2 regions of the Pseudomonas sichuanensis genome follow, and region 1 is predicted to be linked to the other one. Evidence: predicted binding sites of a transcription regulator. Region 1 holds the regulator's gene; the other holds the start of a gene.
The links. The regulator sigma-54, encoded in region 1, starts transcription at its own class of promoters, with help from an activator protein. The targets are predictions, from matches to a motif close to ANTGGCATNNANNTTGCTNT.
Positions count from the first base shown of each region.

Region 1 (7,630 bases):
CAGCTCGCTTTCTACCCGGATGGCCTCGGCCAGCGAACGGTTGGCGTTGGTCAGCGGGTGGCGGCGGCGGGTCTCGGAAAAGCGCTTGAGCAGGGTTTCTTCGTCAGCGTCCAGATACAGCACATCGCACTGGATATGCCGGGAACGTGCCTCTTCCAGCAGTTCGGGGAAGCGCGTCAGGTGGCTGGGCAGGTTGCGCGCATCGATGGAGACAGCCACTTTGGGCTGTTGCAACTCGGTGTTGATCAGCGCGTTTTCCGCCAACTGCGGCAACAACCCGGCAGGCAGGTTGTCGATGCAGTAGTAGCCATTGTCTTCCAGCACGTCGAGGGCGGTGCTTTTACCCGAGCCGGAGCGGCCGCTGACGATGATCAGGCGCATGTTCAGGCCTCGTTCTGGACGTCCAGGACCACCTGGTAGAGCGCTTCGTTGCTGTTGGCAGCACGCAGGCGCTTACGCACATCCTCGCGATCGAGCATGCTGGCGATCTGGCGCAGCAATTCAAGGTGCGCATCGGTCGCGGCTTCGGGGACCAGCAGGACGAACAGCAGGTCCACGGGCGCGCCATCGATGGCGTCGTAATCGATGGGAGCTTCCAGGTGCAGCAGGGCACTGACGGGCGCTGAGCAACCCTCGAGCCTGCAGTGGGGAATGGCGATGCCATTGCCAAAACCGGTGGAGCCGAGCTTTTCGCGGGCAATCAGCTTCTCGAAGACGTCTTGCATCTCGAGCTCTGGGATTTGCTCGGCAATTACAGTGGCGACCTTTTCGAGGGCGCGCTTCTTACTGCCGCCCGGCACGTTCACGAGTGAACGGCCGGGGGTCAGGATGGTTTCAAGTCGGATCATGGATGAGGGGGATCAGCGGGCGGCTGCGCCTTGCAGCAGGCTTTGCTGTTTTTCCTTGTGTTTTTTCAGTTGGCGGTCGAGCTTGTCGGCAAGCGCGTCGATCGCGGCATACATGTCTTGGTGTTCGGCATTGGCAACAACTTCGCCACCGGGTATCTGGAGCGTGGCTTCAACCTTTTGCTGCAGCTTCTCGACTTTCATGATCACCGTCACGTTGGTGATCTTGTCGAAATGACCCTCCAGTCGGGCGAGCTTTTCGAGCACGTAATCGCGCAGTGGTTGGGTGACTTCTACATGCTGTCCACTGATGTTGACTTGCATACAGCTTCTCCTTTGTTGCCCGTGCATAAAGAGGCAGGTATTGCACCTGCCACTGAAACGCTATGGCTTACCCAGGGGCTACATCAGTCGCTTGCGCTCACTCGAAGGGGCGATGCCCAACGATTCACGGTACTTGGCGACGGTGCGACGGGCTACCTGGATGCCTTGTGCCTCCAGTAAACCAGCGATCTTGCTGTCACTCAATGGCTTTTTCTGATTTTCCGCAGCGACCAGTTTCTTGATGATCGCGCGGATCGCCGTGGACGAGCATTCGCCGCCTTCGGCAGTGCTCACGTGGCTCGAGAAAAAGTACTTGAGCTCGTAGATGCCGCGTGGCGTGTGCATGTATTTCTGTGTGGTGACCCGGGAAATGGTCGACTCATGCATGCCCACCGCCTCGGCGATGTCGTGCAGCACCAGCGGCTTCATGGCCTCGTCGCCGTGATCAAGGAAGCCGCGCTGGTGTTCGACGATCTGGGTCGCCACTTTCATCAGGGTTTCGTTGCGGCTTTGCAGGCTCTTGATGAACCAGCGCGCTTCCTGCAACTGGTTGCGCATGAAGGTGTTGTCGGCGCTGGTGTCGGCGCGACGCACGAAACCTGCGTACTGCGGATTGACCCGCAGGCGCGGCACGGCTTCCTGGTTGAGCTCGACCAGCCAGCGTTCGTTGTCCTTGCGCACGATGACGTCCGGCACCACGTATTCGGGTTCGCTCGACTCGATCTGTGAGCCAGGGCGCGGATTGAGCGTCTGCACCAGCTCGATGACTTGGCGCAGTTCGTCTTCCTTGAGTTTCATGCGGCGCATGAGCTGGCTGTAGTCGCGGCTGCCGAGCAGGTCGATATAGTCGCTGACCAGGCGCTGAGCTTCGCTCATCCACGGCGTCGAGGCCGGCAGCTGGCGCAGTTGCAACAACAGGCACTCACCCAGGGAGCGGGCGCCGATGCCGGCGGGCTCGAACTGCTGGATGCGGTGCAGCACCGCCTCTACCTCGTCCAGCTCGATGTCGAGCTCAGGGTCGAAGCCGGCGCAGATTTCTTCGAGGGTATCTTCCAGGTAGCCCTGGCCGTTGATGCTGTCGATCAGGGTAACGGCAATCAGCCTGTCGGTGTCGGACATCGGCGCGAGGTTGAGCTGCCAGAGCAGGTGGCTTTGCAGGCTCTCGCCCACGGACGTGCGGGTGGTGAAGTCCCACTCGTCATCATCGTTGCTGGGCAGGCTGCTGGCGCTGGTCTGGTAGATGTCTTCCCAGGCGGTGTCGACAGGCAGCTCGTTGGGGATGCGCTCGGCCCACTCGCCTTCTTCCAGGGTTTCGGTGTTGCCGGTGGTTTCCTGGAAGCTGGTGTCCTGGGCTTCGGCGACCGGTTTGCTTTCGGCGTTGTCCGCCATCGGGTCGCTGTTGTCGAAGTCGTCGCCGTCTTCCTGGCGTTCGAGCATCGGATTGGATTCCAGCGCCTCCTGGATTTCCTGCTGTAGGTCCAGGGTGGAAAGCTGAAGCAGACGAATGGCCTGTTGCAACTGCGGGGTCATCGTCAGTTGCTGGCCCATTTTTAGGACGAGCGATGGTTTCATGGCAGGGGCTTAATACCTTGTTAGCCGGCGCACATGCGCCATCTACTACCTGTAGGGCGCTGGGCGCCGATTTTAAGCAAGTTCGTATGCAACTCGTATGCCTGAAATTCTAGCGCTTGCCTAGAGCACAGTAACACTTAAGCCCTGAACGGGCGTGTGCGCCAGTGCTCCAGGCGGGCCTGGATCAGAGGCGGAACTCGTGACCCAGGTAGACCTCCTTGACCAACTGGTTGGCCAGGATGGTCTCGGCGTCGCCCTCGGCGATCAGTTGACCATCGTTGACGATGTAGGCCGTCTCACAGATGTCGAGCGTCTCGCGAACGTTGTGGTCGGTGATCAGCACGCCGATCCCCTTGTTCTTGAGGTGGTGGATGATCTGCTTGATGTCGCCCACCGAGATCGGGTCGACGCCGGCGAACGGTTCATCCAGCAGGATGAACTTGGGCGCAGTGGCCAGGGCGCGGGCGATTTCGACACGGCGGCGTTCACCACCGGAAAGGCTCATGCCGAGGTTGTCGCGGATGTGGCTGATGTGGAATTCCTGCAGCAGGCTTTCCAGCTCCTTGCGCCGGCCGTCGCGGTCGAGGTCCTTGCGGGTCTCGAGGATGGCCATGATGTTGTCGGCCACCGACAGCTTGCGGAAGATCGAGGCTTCCTGCGGCAGGTAGCCGATGCCGGATTGGGCGCGGCCGTGCATGGGCTGGTGGCTGACGTCGAGGCTGTCGATCAGTACCCGGCCCTGATCGGCCTGTACCAGGCCGACGATCATGTAGAAGCAGGTGGTCTTGCCGGCGCCGTTAGGGCCGAGCAAACCGACGATCTGGCCGCTGTCGATGGACAGGCTGACGTCGCGAACGACTTGCCGGCCTTTGTAGCTCTTGGCCAGGTGCTGGGCTTTGAGGGTTGCCATTTACTCGGCCTTTTTCTTCGGTTGAATGACCATGTCGATGCGCTGACGTGGTGCAGTCACGTTGCCGCCGCGGCCGGCGGTCGCCACCTGGGTTTTGGTGTTGTAGACGATCTTCTCGCCTTCGGTGGTGTTGCCTTCGTTCTCGACCTTGGCGCGGTCGGTCAGGATGACCATTTCTTTTTGCGCCTGGTACTGGATGGTCACGGCCCAGCCTTTCATCTTGTCCGGCTTGGCAGCGCTCTGCTGCTGCTCGAAGTAGGCCAGGTTGCCCACCGAGGTGACCACGTCGATGTCGCCGTTGGCGGCGCGGGTCATGGTCACGGTGTTGCCTTTGATCATCATCGAACCTTGGGTGATGATCACGTCGCCGGTGTAGGTGGCCACACCCTGCTTGTCGTCCAGGTGCGCGTTGTCGGCCTGGATGCGAATTGGCTGGTCACGGTCGTTCGGCAGGGCGAAGGCGCTCGCGCTTCCCAGTGCTACGCCCAGGCTGAGCAGAAGGGGGATGGTTTTAACGAGCCTCATACTGTCCTCTTACGTTAGAGAGCAGGTCCATCCTGCCTTCTTTCAAATACGCTTTCATTCCTTTGCCCGTAGTCGTGCCACCGGCGCCGTCGATTCTAACGGCTTGCTCGGTCTGCGCATATTGCTTCTGCGGGAACACGGTCATGCGTGTGCTGGTAATGATGGTTTGACGTTGCTTTTCGTCGGTGCGGGCAACCCGCACGTTGTCGATCAATTCGACTTCGGTGCCGTCCGGGTTGACCTCGGCGCGCGTGCTCTGCACATGCCAGGGGTACTCGGTGCCGCGGTACATGTGCAGGTCGGGTGTGGTCACCAGAGTGACTTCGCTGGCCTTGAGGTGCTCGACCTTGTCGGCGGTCATTTCGTATTGCAGCTTGCCGTCAGGCAGGAACTGCACGCTGTGAGCGTTGATCGCGTAGTAGTCGATGGCGCTCTCGTCGGTCTGCGCGACCGGCTTGTCGAGGAAGCTCTCGGGGCTGATGTTCCAGTACCCGACGGCCGCCAGCACGGCGGCTATCACGCCAAGCAGCGCGAAATTTCTGATCTTCTTGCTGAACATGGGGGGCCTTACAGGTAGTGGGCGTTGGCAGCGTCCAGGGTACCCTGGGCCTGCATGATCAGTTCGCAGAACTCGCGGGCGGCACCCTCGCCGCCGCGTGCCTGGGTGACGCCGTGGGCATGCTGGCGAACGAACGGCGCGGCATTGCTTACCGCCATGCCCAGGCCCACTCGGCGAATCACCGGCAGGTCGGGCAGGTCGTCACCCAGATAAGCCACCTGTTCGTAGCTTAGATTGAGTTCGGCAAGCAGGCCGTCCAGCACCACCAGCTTGTCCTCGCGCCCCTGGAACAGGTGCGGGATGCCGAGGTTCTTCGCCCGGCGCTCGACCACCGGCGTCTTGCGCCCGCTGATGATCGCCGTGGTGACCCCTGCGGCCATGAGCATCTTGATGCCGTGGCCGTCGAGGGTGTTGAAGGTCTTGAATTCGCTGCCGTCTTCAAGGAAGTACAGGCGGCCATCGGTGAGCACGCCGTCAACGTCGAACACCGCCAGCTTGATGGCCTTGGCGCGTTGCATGAGGTCCTGGTTCATTTACATCACTCCGGCGCGCAGCAGGTCGTGCATGTTCAGGGCGCCGGTCGGCCGGTCGCTCTGATCGACAACGACAAGTGCGCTGATCTTGTGGTCTTCCATGATTTTGAGCGCCTCGGCAGCGAGCATCTCGGCGCGGGCGGTCTTGCCGTGCACGGTCATGACTTCGTCGATGAGGGTCTTGTGCACGTCGATATTGCGATCAAGGCTGCGGCGCAGGTCGCCGTCGGTGAAGATCCCGGCCAGCGTGCCGTCGTGCTCCAGTACCACGGTCATGCCCAGGCCCTTGCGCGACATTTCGATCAGCGCGTCCTTGAGCAGGGTGCCGCGCTGCACCTGGGGCAGTTCGTCGCCGGCATGCATCACGTTCTCGACCTTCAGCAACAAGCGGCGGCCCAGTGCCCCACCGGGGTGGGAGAAGGCGAAGTCTTCGGCGGTGAACCCGCGCGCTTCCAGCAGGGCGATGGCCAGTGCATCGCCCAGGGCCAGCGAGGCGGTGGTGGAGGAGGTCGGTGCCAGGTTGAGCGGGCAGGCTTCCTGGGCGACGCTGGCGTCGAGGTTGACTTCGGCGGCCTGCGCCAGCGGCGAGTCCGGGTTGCCGGTCAGGCTGATCAACTGGATGCCCAGGCGCTTGATCAGCGGCAGCAGGGTGACGATCTCGGCGGTGCTGCCCGAGTTGGACAGGGCAAGGATGACATCGTCACGGGTGATCATGCCCATGTCGCCATGGCTGGCTTCGGCCGGGTGCACGAAAAATGCCGGCGTGCCGGTGCTGGCGAGGGTGGCGGCGATCTTGTTGCCGATATGCCCGGATTTGCCCATGCCGACCACGACTACCCGGCCCTTGCTCGCCAGGATCAGCTCGCAGGCCTTGACGAAGTCACCGTCGATGCGGGCCAGCAGTGCCTGCACAGCCTCGAGTTCCAGGCGCAGGGTGCGCTGGGCGGATTGGATCAGCTCGCTGGATTGGCTCATGTCGAAAACGCAATGCCTGATGAAAAGGCGGCGATTATAGCCGCAATGTGTGAAAGGCTCATCCATTCGATTGTCGTAAGAAAGCAACGCAAGGCTGTCGCCTGCCTGAACAGCCGGATTTGCGGCCTTGGGGGCGTGCCATCTGCGGTGCTATAGTTCGCCGCTGTTCGGCCCGCCAGGGACCAGTGTGCCTTCAAGATGAGGGCAGGCGTCCACGAAGACGAGGCTGCATTGCAAGGAGTCTAGATGAGTGTGGATAGCGCCTGCGCGGTCGAGCTGAAGGGAGTCACCTTCAAGCGTGGTTCGCGCAGCATTTTCAGCAACGTGGACATTCGCATTCCCCGTGGCAAGGTCACCGGTATCATGGGGCCCTCGGGGTGCGGCAAGACGACATTGCTGCGTCTGATGGGCGCACAGTTGCGGCCGTCCAGCGGTGAAGTCTGGGTCAATGGCCAGAACCTGCCCGCGTTGTCGCGTGGCGACCTGTTCGATGCACGCAAGCAGATGGGCGTGCTGTTCCAGAGCGGCGCCCTGTTCACCGACCTCGATGTCTTCGAGAACGTCGCCTTCCCGCTGCGCGTACACACCGAGCTGCCGGACGATCTGATTCGTGACATCGTCCTGATGAAGTTGCAGGCCGTGGGCCTGCGCGGTGCCATCGACCTGATGCCCGACGAGCTCTCCGGCGGCATGAAGCGCCGCGTGGCGCTAGCCCGGGCGATTGCCCTCGACCCGCAGATCCTCATGTACGACGAGCCGTTCGTCGGCCAGGACCCGATCGCCATGGGCGTGCTGGTCCGCCTGATCCGTCTGCTCAACGACGCCCTGGGTATCACCAGCATCGTGGTTTCCCACGACCTGGCGGAAACCGCCAGCATCGCCGACTACATCTATGTGGTGGGTGATGGCCAGGTGCTGGGGCAGGGCACGCCCGCCGAACTGATGGGCTCGGACAACCCGCGTATCCGCCAGTTCATGAAGGGCGACCCGGACGGTCCGGTACCCTTCCACTTCCCTGCGCCAGACTACCGCGCCGATTTGCTGGGGGCGCGTTGATGCGCAGAAAATCCTTACTCGAACGTATCCGTCTGTTTGGCCGCTCGGCCATCGACGTGCTGGCGGTGCTGGGCCGTTCCTGCCTGTTCCTTGGTCACGCGCTGAGCGGTCGAGGTGGTGTCGGCGGCGGCTTCCAGTTGCTGGTCAAGCAGCTCTATTCGGTTGGCGTGCTGTCGTTGGCGATCATCGTCGTGTCCGGGGTGTTCATCGGCATGGTGCTGGCGCTGCAGGGCTACAGCATCCTCGCCCGCTATGGTTCGGAGCAGGCCGTGGGGCAGATGGTTGCCCTGACCCTGCTGCGTGAGCTCGGGCCAGTGGTGACCGGCCTGCT
Region 1 is NZ_CP087185.1:4,794,806-4,802,435, reverse strand. Features, by position in the region: gene rapZ (RNase adapter RapZ) at 1-381, opposite strand, end outside; gene ptsN (PTS IIA-like nitrogen regulatory protein PtsN) at 384-848, opposite strand; gene hpf (ribosome hibernation-promoting factor, HPF/YfiA family) at 861-1,169, opposite strand; gene LOY51_RS21685 (RNA polymerase factor sigma-54) at 1,248-2,741, opposite strand; gene lptB (LPS export ABC transporter ATP-binding protein) at 2,926-3,651, opposite strand; gene lptA (lipopolysaccharide transport periplasmic protein LptA) at 3,652-4,176, opposite strand; gene lptC (LPS export ABC transporter periplasmic protein LptC) at 4,163-4,735, opposite strand; gene LOY51_RS21665 (KdsC family phosphatase) at 4,744-5,268, opposite strand; gene LOY51_RS21660 (KpsF/GutQ family sugar-phosphate isomerase) at 5,269-6,243, opposite strand; gene LOY51_RS21655 (ATP-binding cassette domain-containing protein) at 6,490-7,299, shown strand; gene mlaE (lipid asymmetry maintenance ABC transporter permease subunit MlaE) at 7,299-7,630, shown strand, end outside.

Region 2 (7,630 bases), 470 kb from region 1:
TTGTTCAATTCGCTGGAGATGGAATTGAAACGGTTGCTCAGGGTTTGCGCCTGGGTCAGCAGCAACTGGCGGGAGGCCACGTCGCCGGGCTTGCCCGCAGCGGTCTGCAGGGCCGAGAAGAATGCCGTCAGCACCGAGCTGATACCGGTGCTGCTGTCGCCCAGCAGTTTGTCGACACTGCCGATCTGATCAAGGTAGGTGGCCGCATCGGTGCTCAGCGAGGTCGCGGTACGCAGCTGGTTGTCCAGGTAGGCGTTGTAGACCCGGCGCACATCCGCCAGCTGGGTCCCGGTACCGATGAAACCCGAGCCGATGTTGTGCGAGGGCCCCGAGACCTGGACGGTCTGCTGGCGCGAGTAGCCAGAGGTCGCAGCGTTGGCGATGTTGTTACTGGTGACCGACAGCGCCGCCTGGCTGGCACTCAGGCCGGACAGCCCGATCGAGATCAGAGACATGGTTCAATCCTTATAGATTCGTGGTAGTGCCAGCCATGGCGTATTGCTGGGTGGGCTGCAGTTGCCGGGCAATGCTGATGATCTTGCGGGCATAGTCCGGGTCGGTTGCGTAACCGGCCTTCTGCAGCTCTCTTGCAAACTGTTCTGGGTTATCGGCTGCACCGACCGCATCTTTATAGCGACTGTTGTTCTGCAACAGGCTGACCAGGTCGTGGAAGCTGTCCTGGTACGAGTCGTACGAGCGGAATGCCGCAGTCTCCTTGACGAACTGACCGCCACGGAACTCGCTGGTGATCGCCCGCGCCTCGCCACCCTGCCAGTTGCCGGTGGCTTTGATGCCGAACAAGTTGTGGCTGCTGCTGCCGTCAGGGTTGCGCATGACCGACTTGCCCCAACCGGTTTCCAGCGCCGCCTGGGCCACCAGGTAACGCGGATCGATACCAATGCGCTTGGCCGCCTGCTCGGCCATCGGCAGCATGGTGCTGACGAAGGCATCGCTGTTGCCGAAGGCCTTGTTGGGCGCCAACGGTGGCTGAGCCACCGCACGCCCGACGATACGCATGCCCTCGGCGGGTGCGGCATAGGTCCGCGCCGGCTGCCAGTCGCCACGGGCGACACCGGCCAGCGACGGCGCATGCTGGGCCGCATCGCCAGTGGCCGAGGAAGGCACGATACCGGCCAGCAGGCGGTCGGTGAGCTTGCCTGGCAAGGCCAGGCGCCGCGAGTTGAGGGCCGCCACATCGTTGCGCCCGGCAGCCGGCTGTTCGGCCCGCGCAGGCTCGCCCACCCGGCCACCCCACAGCGCCGGGGCCGGCCCATCGATACGCGGGAACGGGCTGGCATTGACCGTGCTGGCCTTGCGCTTGCTCAGCTGGCGCACCAGCACATCCTGCAGGCCGATGCCGCCCCCTTCGCGGGACATGCTCACGGCCAGCTGCTGGTCGTACATGTCACGGTACTGCTTGGTGGTATCGCTGTTCATCGGGTTTTCTTCGTCGGCCAGTACATCACTGGCCTTGCGCGAGGCCTTGAGCATCTCGCTGACGAACAACGACTCGAATTCCTGGGCCACCTTGCGGATGTTGCCCTCGCTGTCGCGATCACCGCGCTTGAGCGAGCTCAGGCGATTGAGGTCGGTGTAGGCACCGCTGTCGACATGGCCGGAAACCTGGCTTTTCGGATTCATCCCAGGCGTCCTCAGATCACGATCAGGTCGGCCTGCAACGCGCCGGCCTGCTTCAGGGCTTCAAGGATGGCCATCAGGTCGCTCGGCGCTGCGCCGACCTGGTTAACCGCACGGACGATTTCATCCAGGGTGGTGCCCGGGCCGAACTTGAACATCGGCTTGGCTTCCTGCTGGGCATTGACCCGCGAGCGTGGCACGACGGCCGTCTCGCCATTGGAGAACGGCCCCGGCTGGCTGACGATCGGGTCTTCGGTGATGGTCACGGTCAGGCTGCCGTGGGTAACCGCCGCCGGCGACACCTTGACGTTCTGGCCAATCACGATGGTGCCGGTACGCGAGTTGATGATGACCTTGGCCACGGCCTGGCCTGGGTCGATCTCGAGGTTTTCCAGGATCGACAGGTAGTCGACACGCTGGCTCGGGTCCATCGGCGCGGTCACCCGCACCGAGCCACCGTCCAGGGCCTGGGCAACCCCTGGGCCGAGCAGCTCGTTGACCTTGTCGACGATGCGTTTGGCCGTGGTGAAGTCGGGCCGGTTGAGGTTCAGCGTAAGGCTGTTGCCCTGGTTGAAACCGCTCGGCACTGCGCGCTCGACGCTCGCACCGCCCGGAATGCGGCCAGCCGACGGGACGTTGACGGTGATCTTCGAGCCATCGCGACCTTCGGCGTCGAAACCACCGACCACCAGGTTGCCCTGGGCGATGGCGTAGACGTTGCCGTCGATACCCTTGAGCGGGGTCATCAGCAGGCTGCCGCCGCGCAGGCTCTTGGAGTTACCGATCGACGACACGGTGATGTCGACCACCTGGCCGGGCTTGGCGAAGGCCGGCAGGTCGGCATGCACCGACACCGCGGCAACGTTCTTCAACTGCACGTTGCCCGAACCCGGCGGCACCTTGATGCCGAACTGCGACAACATGTTGTTGAAGGTCTGCAGGGTGAACGGGGTCTGGGTGGTCTGGTCACCCGTACCGTTGAGCCCCACCACCAGACCGTAGCCGATCAGCTGGTTGGCACGCACGCCGGAAATACTGGCGATGTCCTTCAAGCGCTCGGCGTGGGCGCCGAACGCACAGGACAGAAGAAGTGTCGCGGCAATCAACCGCCTAGCGTTGAACATGGTCATCCGTACTCAGAAGGGCCAGAGCGGGCTGATGAAGAAACGGTCCAGCCAACCGGGCTGGCTGGCATCGGCGAACGAGCCGGTACCCGAATAGGTGATGCGCGCGTCGGCCACGCGAGTGGACGGCACGGTGTTGTCCGTGGCGATGTCATCGGCACGCACCAGGCCTGCGATGCGCACCAGCTCTTCGCCGGTGTTCAGGGTCATCCACTTCTCGCCACGCACGGCGATGATGCCGTTGGGCAGCACTTCAGCGACGGTGACGGTGATCGAACCGGTCAGGGTGTTGCCCTGGGTCGCCTTGCTGTCACCCTTGGTGGTGCGGTCACCGCTGTAACCGGCCTCGAGGGTGAGGTCGCCGCTGCCCAGCGGGTTGTTGGTATTGGGGATGGTGCCGAACAACGAGGTCAGGCCGATATCGGCCTTGCTGTTCTTCTGGATCTGCGAGCCGGCATTCTTGCTCGCCGAGGTGCGCTCGTTGAGGGTGATGGTGATGATGTCACCGACCCGGAACGCCTTGCGATCGGTATACAGGCCCTGCTCGAAGCCGGCCTGGTAGATCGAGCCGTTGTTGGCCGCCGCCGGCAACGGGGTGCGCGGCAACACCGGCGCATAGTACGGGTCGTTTGGCTTGGGCGTCGGCGCGACGCAACCGGCCAGCAACACCGCCCCCCCAAGGGCGAAAACGGACAACAGACGATTCATGACGCTTACCTCATGGTGTAACGGGCGCTGCTACAGCGAGCGAATGGTCAATGGCCCGCACCCGGCGGGCCATCAGGGCTTACAGCTGCTGGGTGACGAACGACAGCATCTTGTCGGCCGTCGAGATGACCTTGGAGTTCATCTCGTAAGCACGCTGGGTGGTGATCATGTTGACCAACTCCTCGACGGTGCTGACGTTGGAGTTTTCCAGGGTCTGTTGCTGGGTGGTACCGAAACCGTTCAGGCCCGGGGTGCCGACCTGCGGCGCGCCGCTGGCGGCGGTCTCGAGGAACAGGTTGCCGCCGATCGCCTGCAGGCCAGCCGGGTTGATGAAATCGGCGGTCTGGATGTTGCCGATGATCTGCGCTGCCGGGTTGCCGACCGTGGTGATCGACACGGTGCCGTCGCGGCCGACGGTGAAGGTCTGGGCGTCCGGCGGCACGACGATGGCCGGTTCCAGAGCGAAACCGTTGGCGGTGACGATCTGGCCGTCGGAGTTCAGGTGGAAGGTGCCGTCACGGGTGTACGACACGGTGCCGTCGGGCTGCAGGATCTGGAAGAAACCACGGCCGTCGACCGCCATGTCCAGCGGGTTCTCGGTGGTTTGCAGGCTGCCGGCTGTGAAGCTCTTCTGGGTGCCGACGATGCGCACACCGGTACCGACCTGCAGGCCCGACGGCAGCTCGCTGTCCTGGGTGGACTGCGCGCCAGGCTGGCGCTTGATCTGGTACAGCAGGTCCTGGAACTCGGCGCGGTCGCGCTTGAAGCCCGTGGTCGAGACGTTGGCCAGGTTGTTGGAAATGACCGTGAGGTTGGTGTCCTGGGCGGACAGGCCGGTTTTAGCGACCCAAAGAGCCGGAAGCATCTAGTGTTCTCCTCGTGCGCCTGTTTTACGGCACCCGTTCAAATGTGATTAGCCGATTTGCAAAACCCGAGCCATGGCTTCGTCGCCTTCCTTGGCCGCGTTCATCATCTTGACGTGCAGTTCGAACTGCCGGGACAGCGCCAGCACCGAGGTCATTTCCTCGACCGCATTGACGTTGCTCGACTCAAGGAACCCCGAAACCACGCGAACGTTGACGTCGGCATTGGCGGGCTGGCCGTTGGCCGTGTGGATCATGCCGTCGAGCCCCTTGGTCAGGCCCTTGATGTCCGGGTTGACCAGCTTGATCCGGTCGACCTGCGCCAGCGCCCGCGGGTCTTCACCCATGGCGCGAATGCTGATGGTGCCGTCATCACCGACTTCGACCTTCTGCTCGGGCGGGACCGCGATCGGGCCGCCGTTGCCGATCACCGGCATACCATTGCCGGCACGCAGGATACCGAGGGCGTCAATGTTCAGGCTGCCGGTACGCACATAGGCTTCGCTGCCATCGGGCGCCTGCACGGCAATGAAACCCTGGCCACTGACCGCCACGTCCAGGTCACGCCCGGTCTCGACCAGGGCACCACCGCTGAAGTCGGTGGCCGGGCGCTCGCTCATGGCGAAGGCTCGCGCCGGAAAGCTGTCACCGAACACCGGCATGGAACGCGCCTGCTCCAGATCACGCTGGAAACCATTGGTGGAAACGTTCGCCAGGTTGTTGGCATGGGCCTTCTGCGCCAGCGCGTTCTGACTGGCACCGGTCATGGCCACATAAAGCATCTTGTCCACAGCATCTCCTCTGCGCGAACCTTGCCGCGCTGTCGTTGGCAAGGCTTAAGCAATTATCGAACCACACTGACAAAGCCTTTCAATTCGGGGCTTTCAAGGCCGCGCAGGCCTGCTGAGCGTCAGTTTGTCGGCGAATGTTTGCCGCTGGCGGCAAGCGCCGAATCAGTCATTACGGCATGCCCCATTGTTGTAGGGCCCCGAGTGCAGCTTCCAGCCATCGCCCGGGTTGGTTGCCGAACACAGGTAGCGCCCGGTCGCCAGGCTTTGCCACTGGTACCAGGGCGCCGGCGCGGCCTGCAGCGAGGACGCAACCAGCAGCGCCAGCAGCACCCCAACAATCCTCGACACTGTCCTCATGGCATCACCCTCCGCCAGATGTGAAAAAGCCCCTGCAAGCAGGGGCTTTGCCCAACCACGATCATCAGGTCATCTGGATGATGGTCTGCATGATGGTGCTTTCAGTGGAAATGGTCTTGGCGTTGGCCTGGTAGTTGCTCTGCGCCTTGATCAGGTTGACCAGCTCGCCGGTCAGGTCGACGTTGGAGTCTTCCAGGGAGCTGCCGGCAATGCGGCCCAGGGTGCCGGTATCCGGCTCGCCGATGATCGGCACGCCCGAAGCGTAGGACTCTTTCCAGGCCGTACCGCCCACCGGAGTCAGGCCTTGCAGGTTGGCGAAGTTGGCGATCGCCACCTGGCCGATGACCTTGTCCTGGCCGTTGGTGAAGTTGGCAAACAGGTTGCCGCTCTGGTCGACGGTCAGGCCGGCGAGCTCACCGGTGGCATAGCCGTCCTGGCTCTTGGCGGTGGTGGCCGACGCCGAGTTGTACTGGGTGGTAGCCAGCATATCGAGGGTGACGCCACCCGGGCGCGCGGTGGCGCCGTTGGCAACCCAGGCGCCCGCCGCAGTCTTCTCCGCCGGCACCCAACCGGTGAGCTGGAAGGTCTTGTCGGCACCAATGGTCAGGCCGCCGACTACCGGACCTGCCGCCATGGCTCCGGTATTCAAGGTGCCGTCGGTATTGAACGGCAGCTTGTTGACCAGCGGCGTGGTCAAGGTCGGGTCGGCCGGGTTACGACCGTCGATGGTGGTGTACATGGTCCAGGAGTTGGTGCCGGCATCCTTGACGAAGTACTGGTTGAGCTGGTGCGCGTTGCCCTGGCTGTCATAGACATCGGTGTTGAAGGTGTAGTTGTAGCTGTTGACGTTGGCCGGGTCGAACGGCGCCACGCTCGGCGCGATGGCGCTGGAGTTGAGGTTGACGGTTTCGGAGACACGACCGGTCGGGTTGGGCTTCAGGTTCGAAGTGTCGATTTTCAGATCGGTCAGCACACCCTTGACGACCTTGCCGTTGGCGTCCACCGCATAGCCCTGCAGGTTGGCACCACTGGAGTTGACGACGTAGCCGTCCTTGTCGCTGTAGAACGCGCCGGCACGGGTATAGATGCGCGAACCGTTGTCGCTCAGGGCGAAGAAACCGTTGCCGTCGATGGCCATGTCCAGCGCCTGACCGGTGCCATTGATGTTGCCCGGGTTGAACATCTGCGAAACGGCCATGGTCTTCACGCCGCTGCCGACCTGGGTCCTGCCGCCGGAGGTACCGCGGATGGACTGCGAATACTGGTCGGCGAACTCGGCGCGCGACGATTTGAAACCGGTGGTGGCGACGTTGGCAATGTTGTTGCCGGTAACGTTCAGAGCCTTGTTCGCCGCGTAGAGACCGCTAAGGCCGATATTGAAAGACATTGACTCGCTCCTTGTGCCGATTCTGCGGCGTTAGATTCCGATGCTGGTGACTTTGGAGATGCCGATCTTGCCGATGCCGGCCAGGTCCAGCATCATCTCGCTGCCGTTCTGGAAGCTGACACTGTTGACCCTTGCCGGGAGCAAGGTGGACAGCGTCTTGGCCTTGCCCTCGACCGTGGTCTCAGCCGTGAAGGTGTAAGTGCCCGGGGCGACTTTCTCGCCCTTCTCATTGGTGCCATCCCAGATGAAGTCGGCGGTACCGGCTTTTTGCGAACCCAGCTGGATGGTCTTGACGACGTTACCGTCCTTGTCCTTGATGCTGACCTTGCCATCGCTGATGCTCTGCGGCACCACGACCTGGCCATTGAAGCTGGCGGTGGTGTCCACCACGGCCTTGTCGGTCTGCACGATCACCGAGCGACCGACCAGCGAGGTGGCCTGCAGCGCCTGGGACGAGCCAATGCCGGTCAGGATCCCGTTGACCGAATCGTTCAGCGACTGGATACCTTCCAGGCTGCTGAACTGCGCCAACTGCGCGACGAACTCACCGTTCTCCTGCGGATCGAGCGGGTTCTGGTTTTTCATCTGCGTGACCAGCAGCTGCAGGAACGCATCCTTGCCCAGCGCACTGCCGGCCTGACCGGTGGTGCTGCTGTTCTTGCTGTCGGGCTTCTGCAACGATTTCAGGTAGGAACTACCGACTTCGTTACTGGTATTGGTTGTGGTCATGGCGGCTCCGTGCTTACTGACCCAGGGTCAGCA
Region 2 is NZ_CP087185.1:4,321,017-4,328,646, forward strand. Features, by position in the region: gene flgK (flagellar hook-associated protein FlgK) at 1-455, opposite strand, end outside; gene flgJ (flagellar assembly peptidoglycan hydrolase FlgJ) at 466-1,641, opposite strand; gene LOY51_RS19515 (flagellar basal body P-ring protein FlgI) at 1,653-2,762, opposite strand; gene flgH (flagellar basal body L-ring protein FlgH) at 2,775-3,470, opposite strand; gene flgG (flagellar basal-body rod protein FlgG) at 3,550-4,335, opposite strand; gene LOY51_RS19530 (flagellar basal body rod protein FlgF) at 4,384-5,124, opposite strand; gene LOY51_RS19535 (hypothetical protein) at 5,287-5,472, opposite strand; gene flgE (flagellar hook protein FlgE) at 5,546-6,868, opposite strand; gene flgD (flagellar hook assembly protein FlgD) at 6,899-7,597, opposite strand; gene flgC (flagellar basal body rod protein FlgC) at 7,611-7,630, opposite strand, start outside.
Region 2: LOY51_RS19530 (flagellar basal body rod protein FlgF) is a predicted target of sigma-54. The motif match lies at 5,160-5,179, and genes of this name have one in related genera.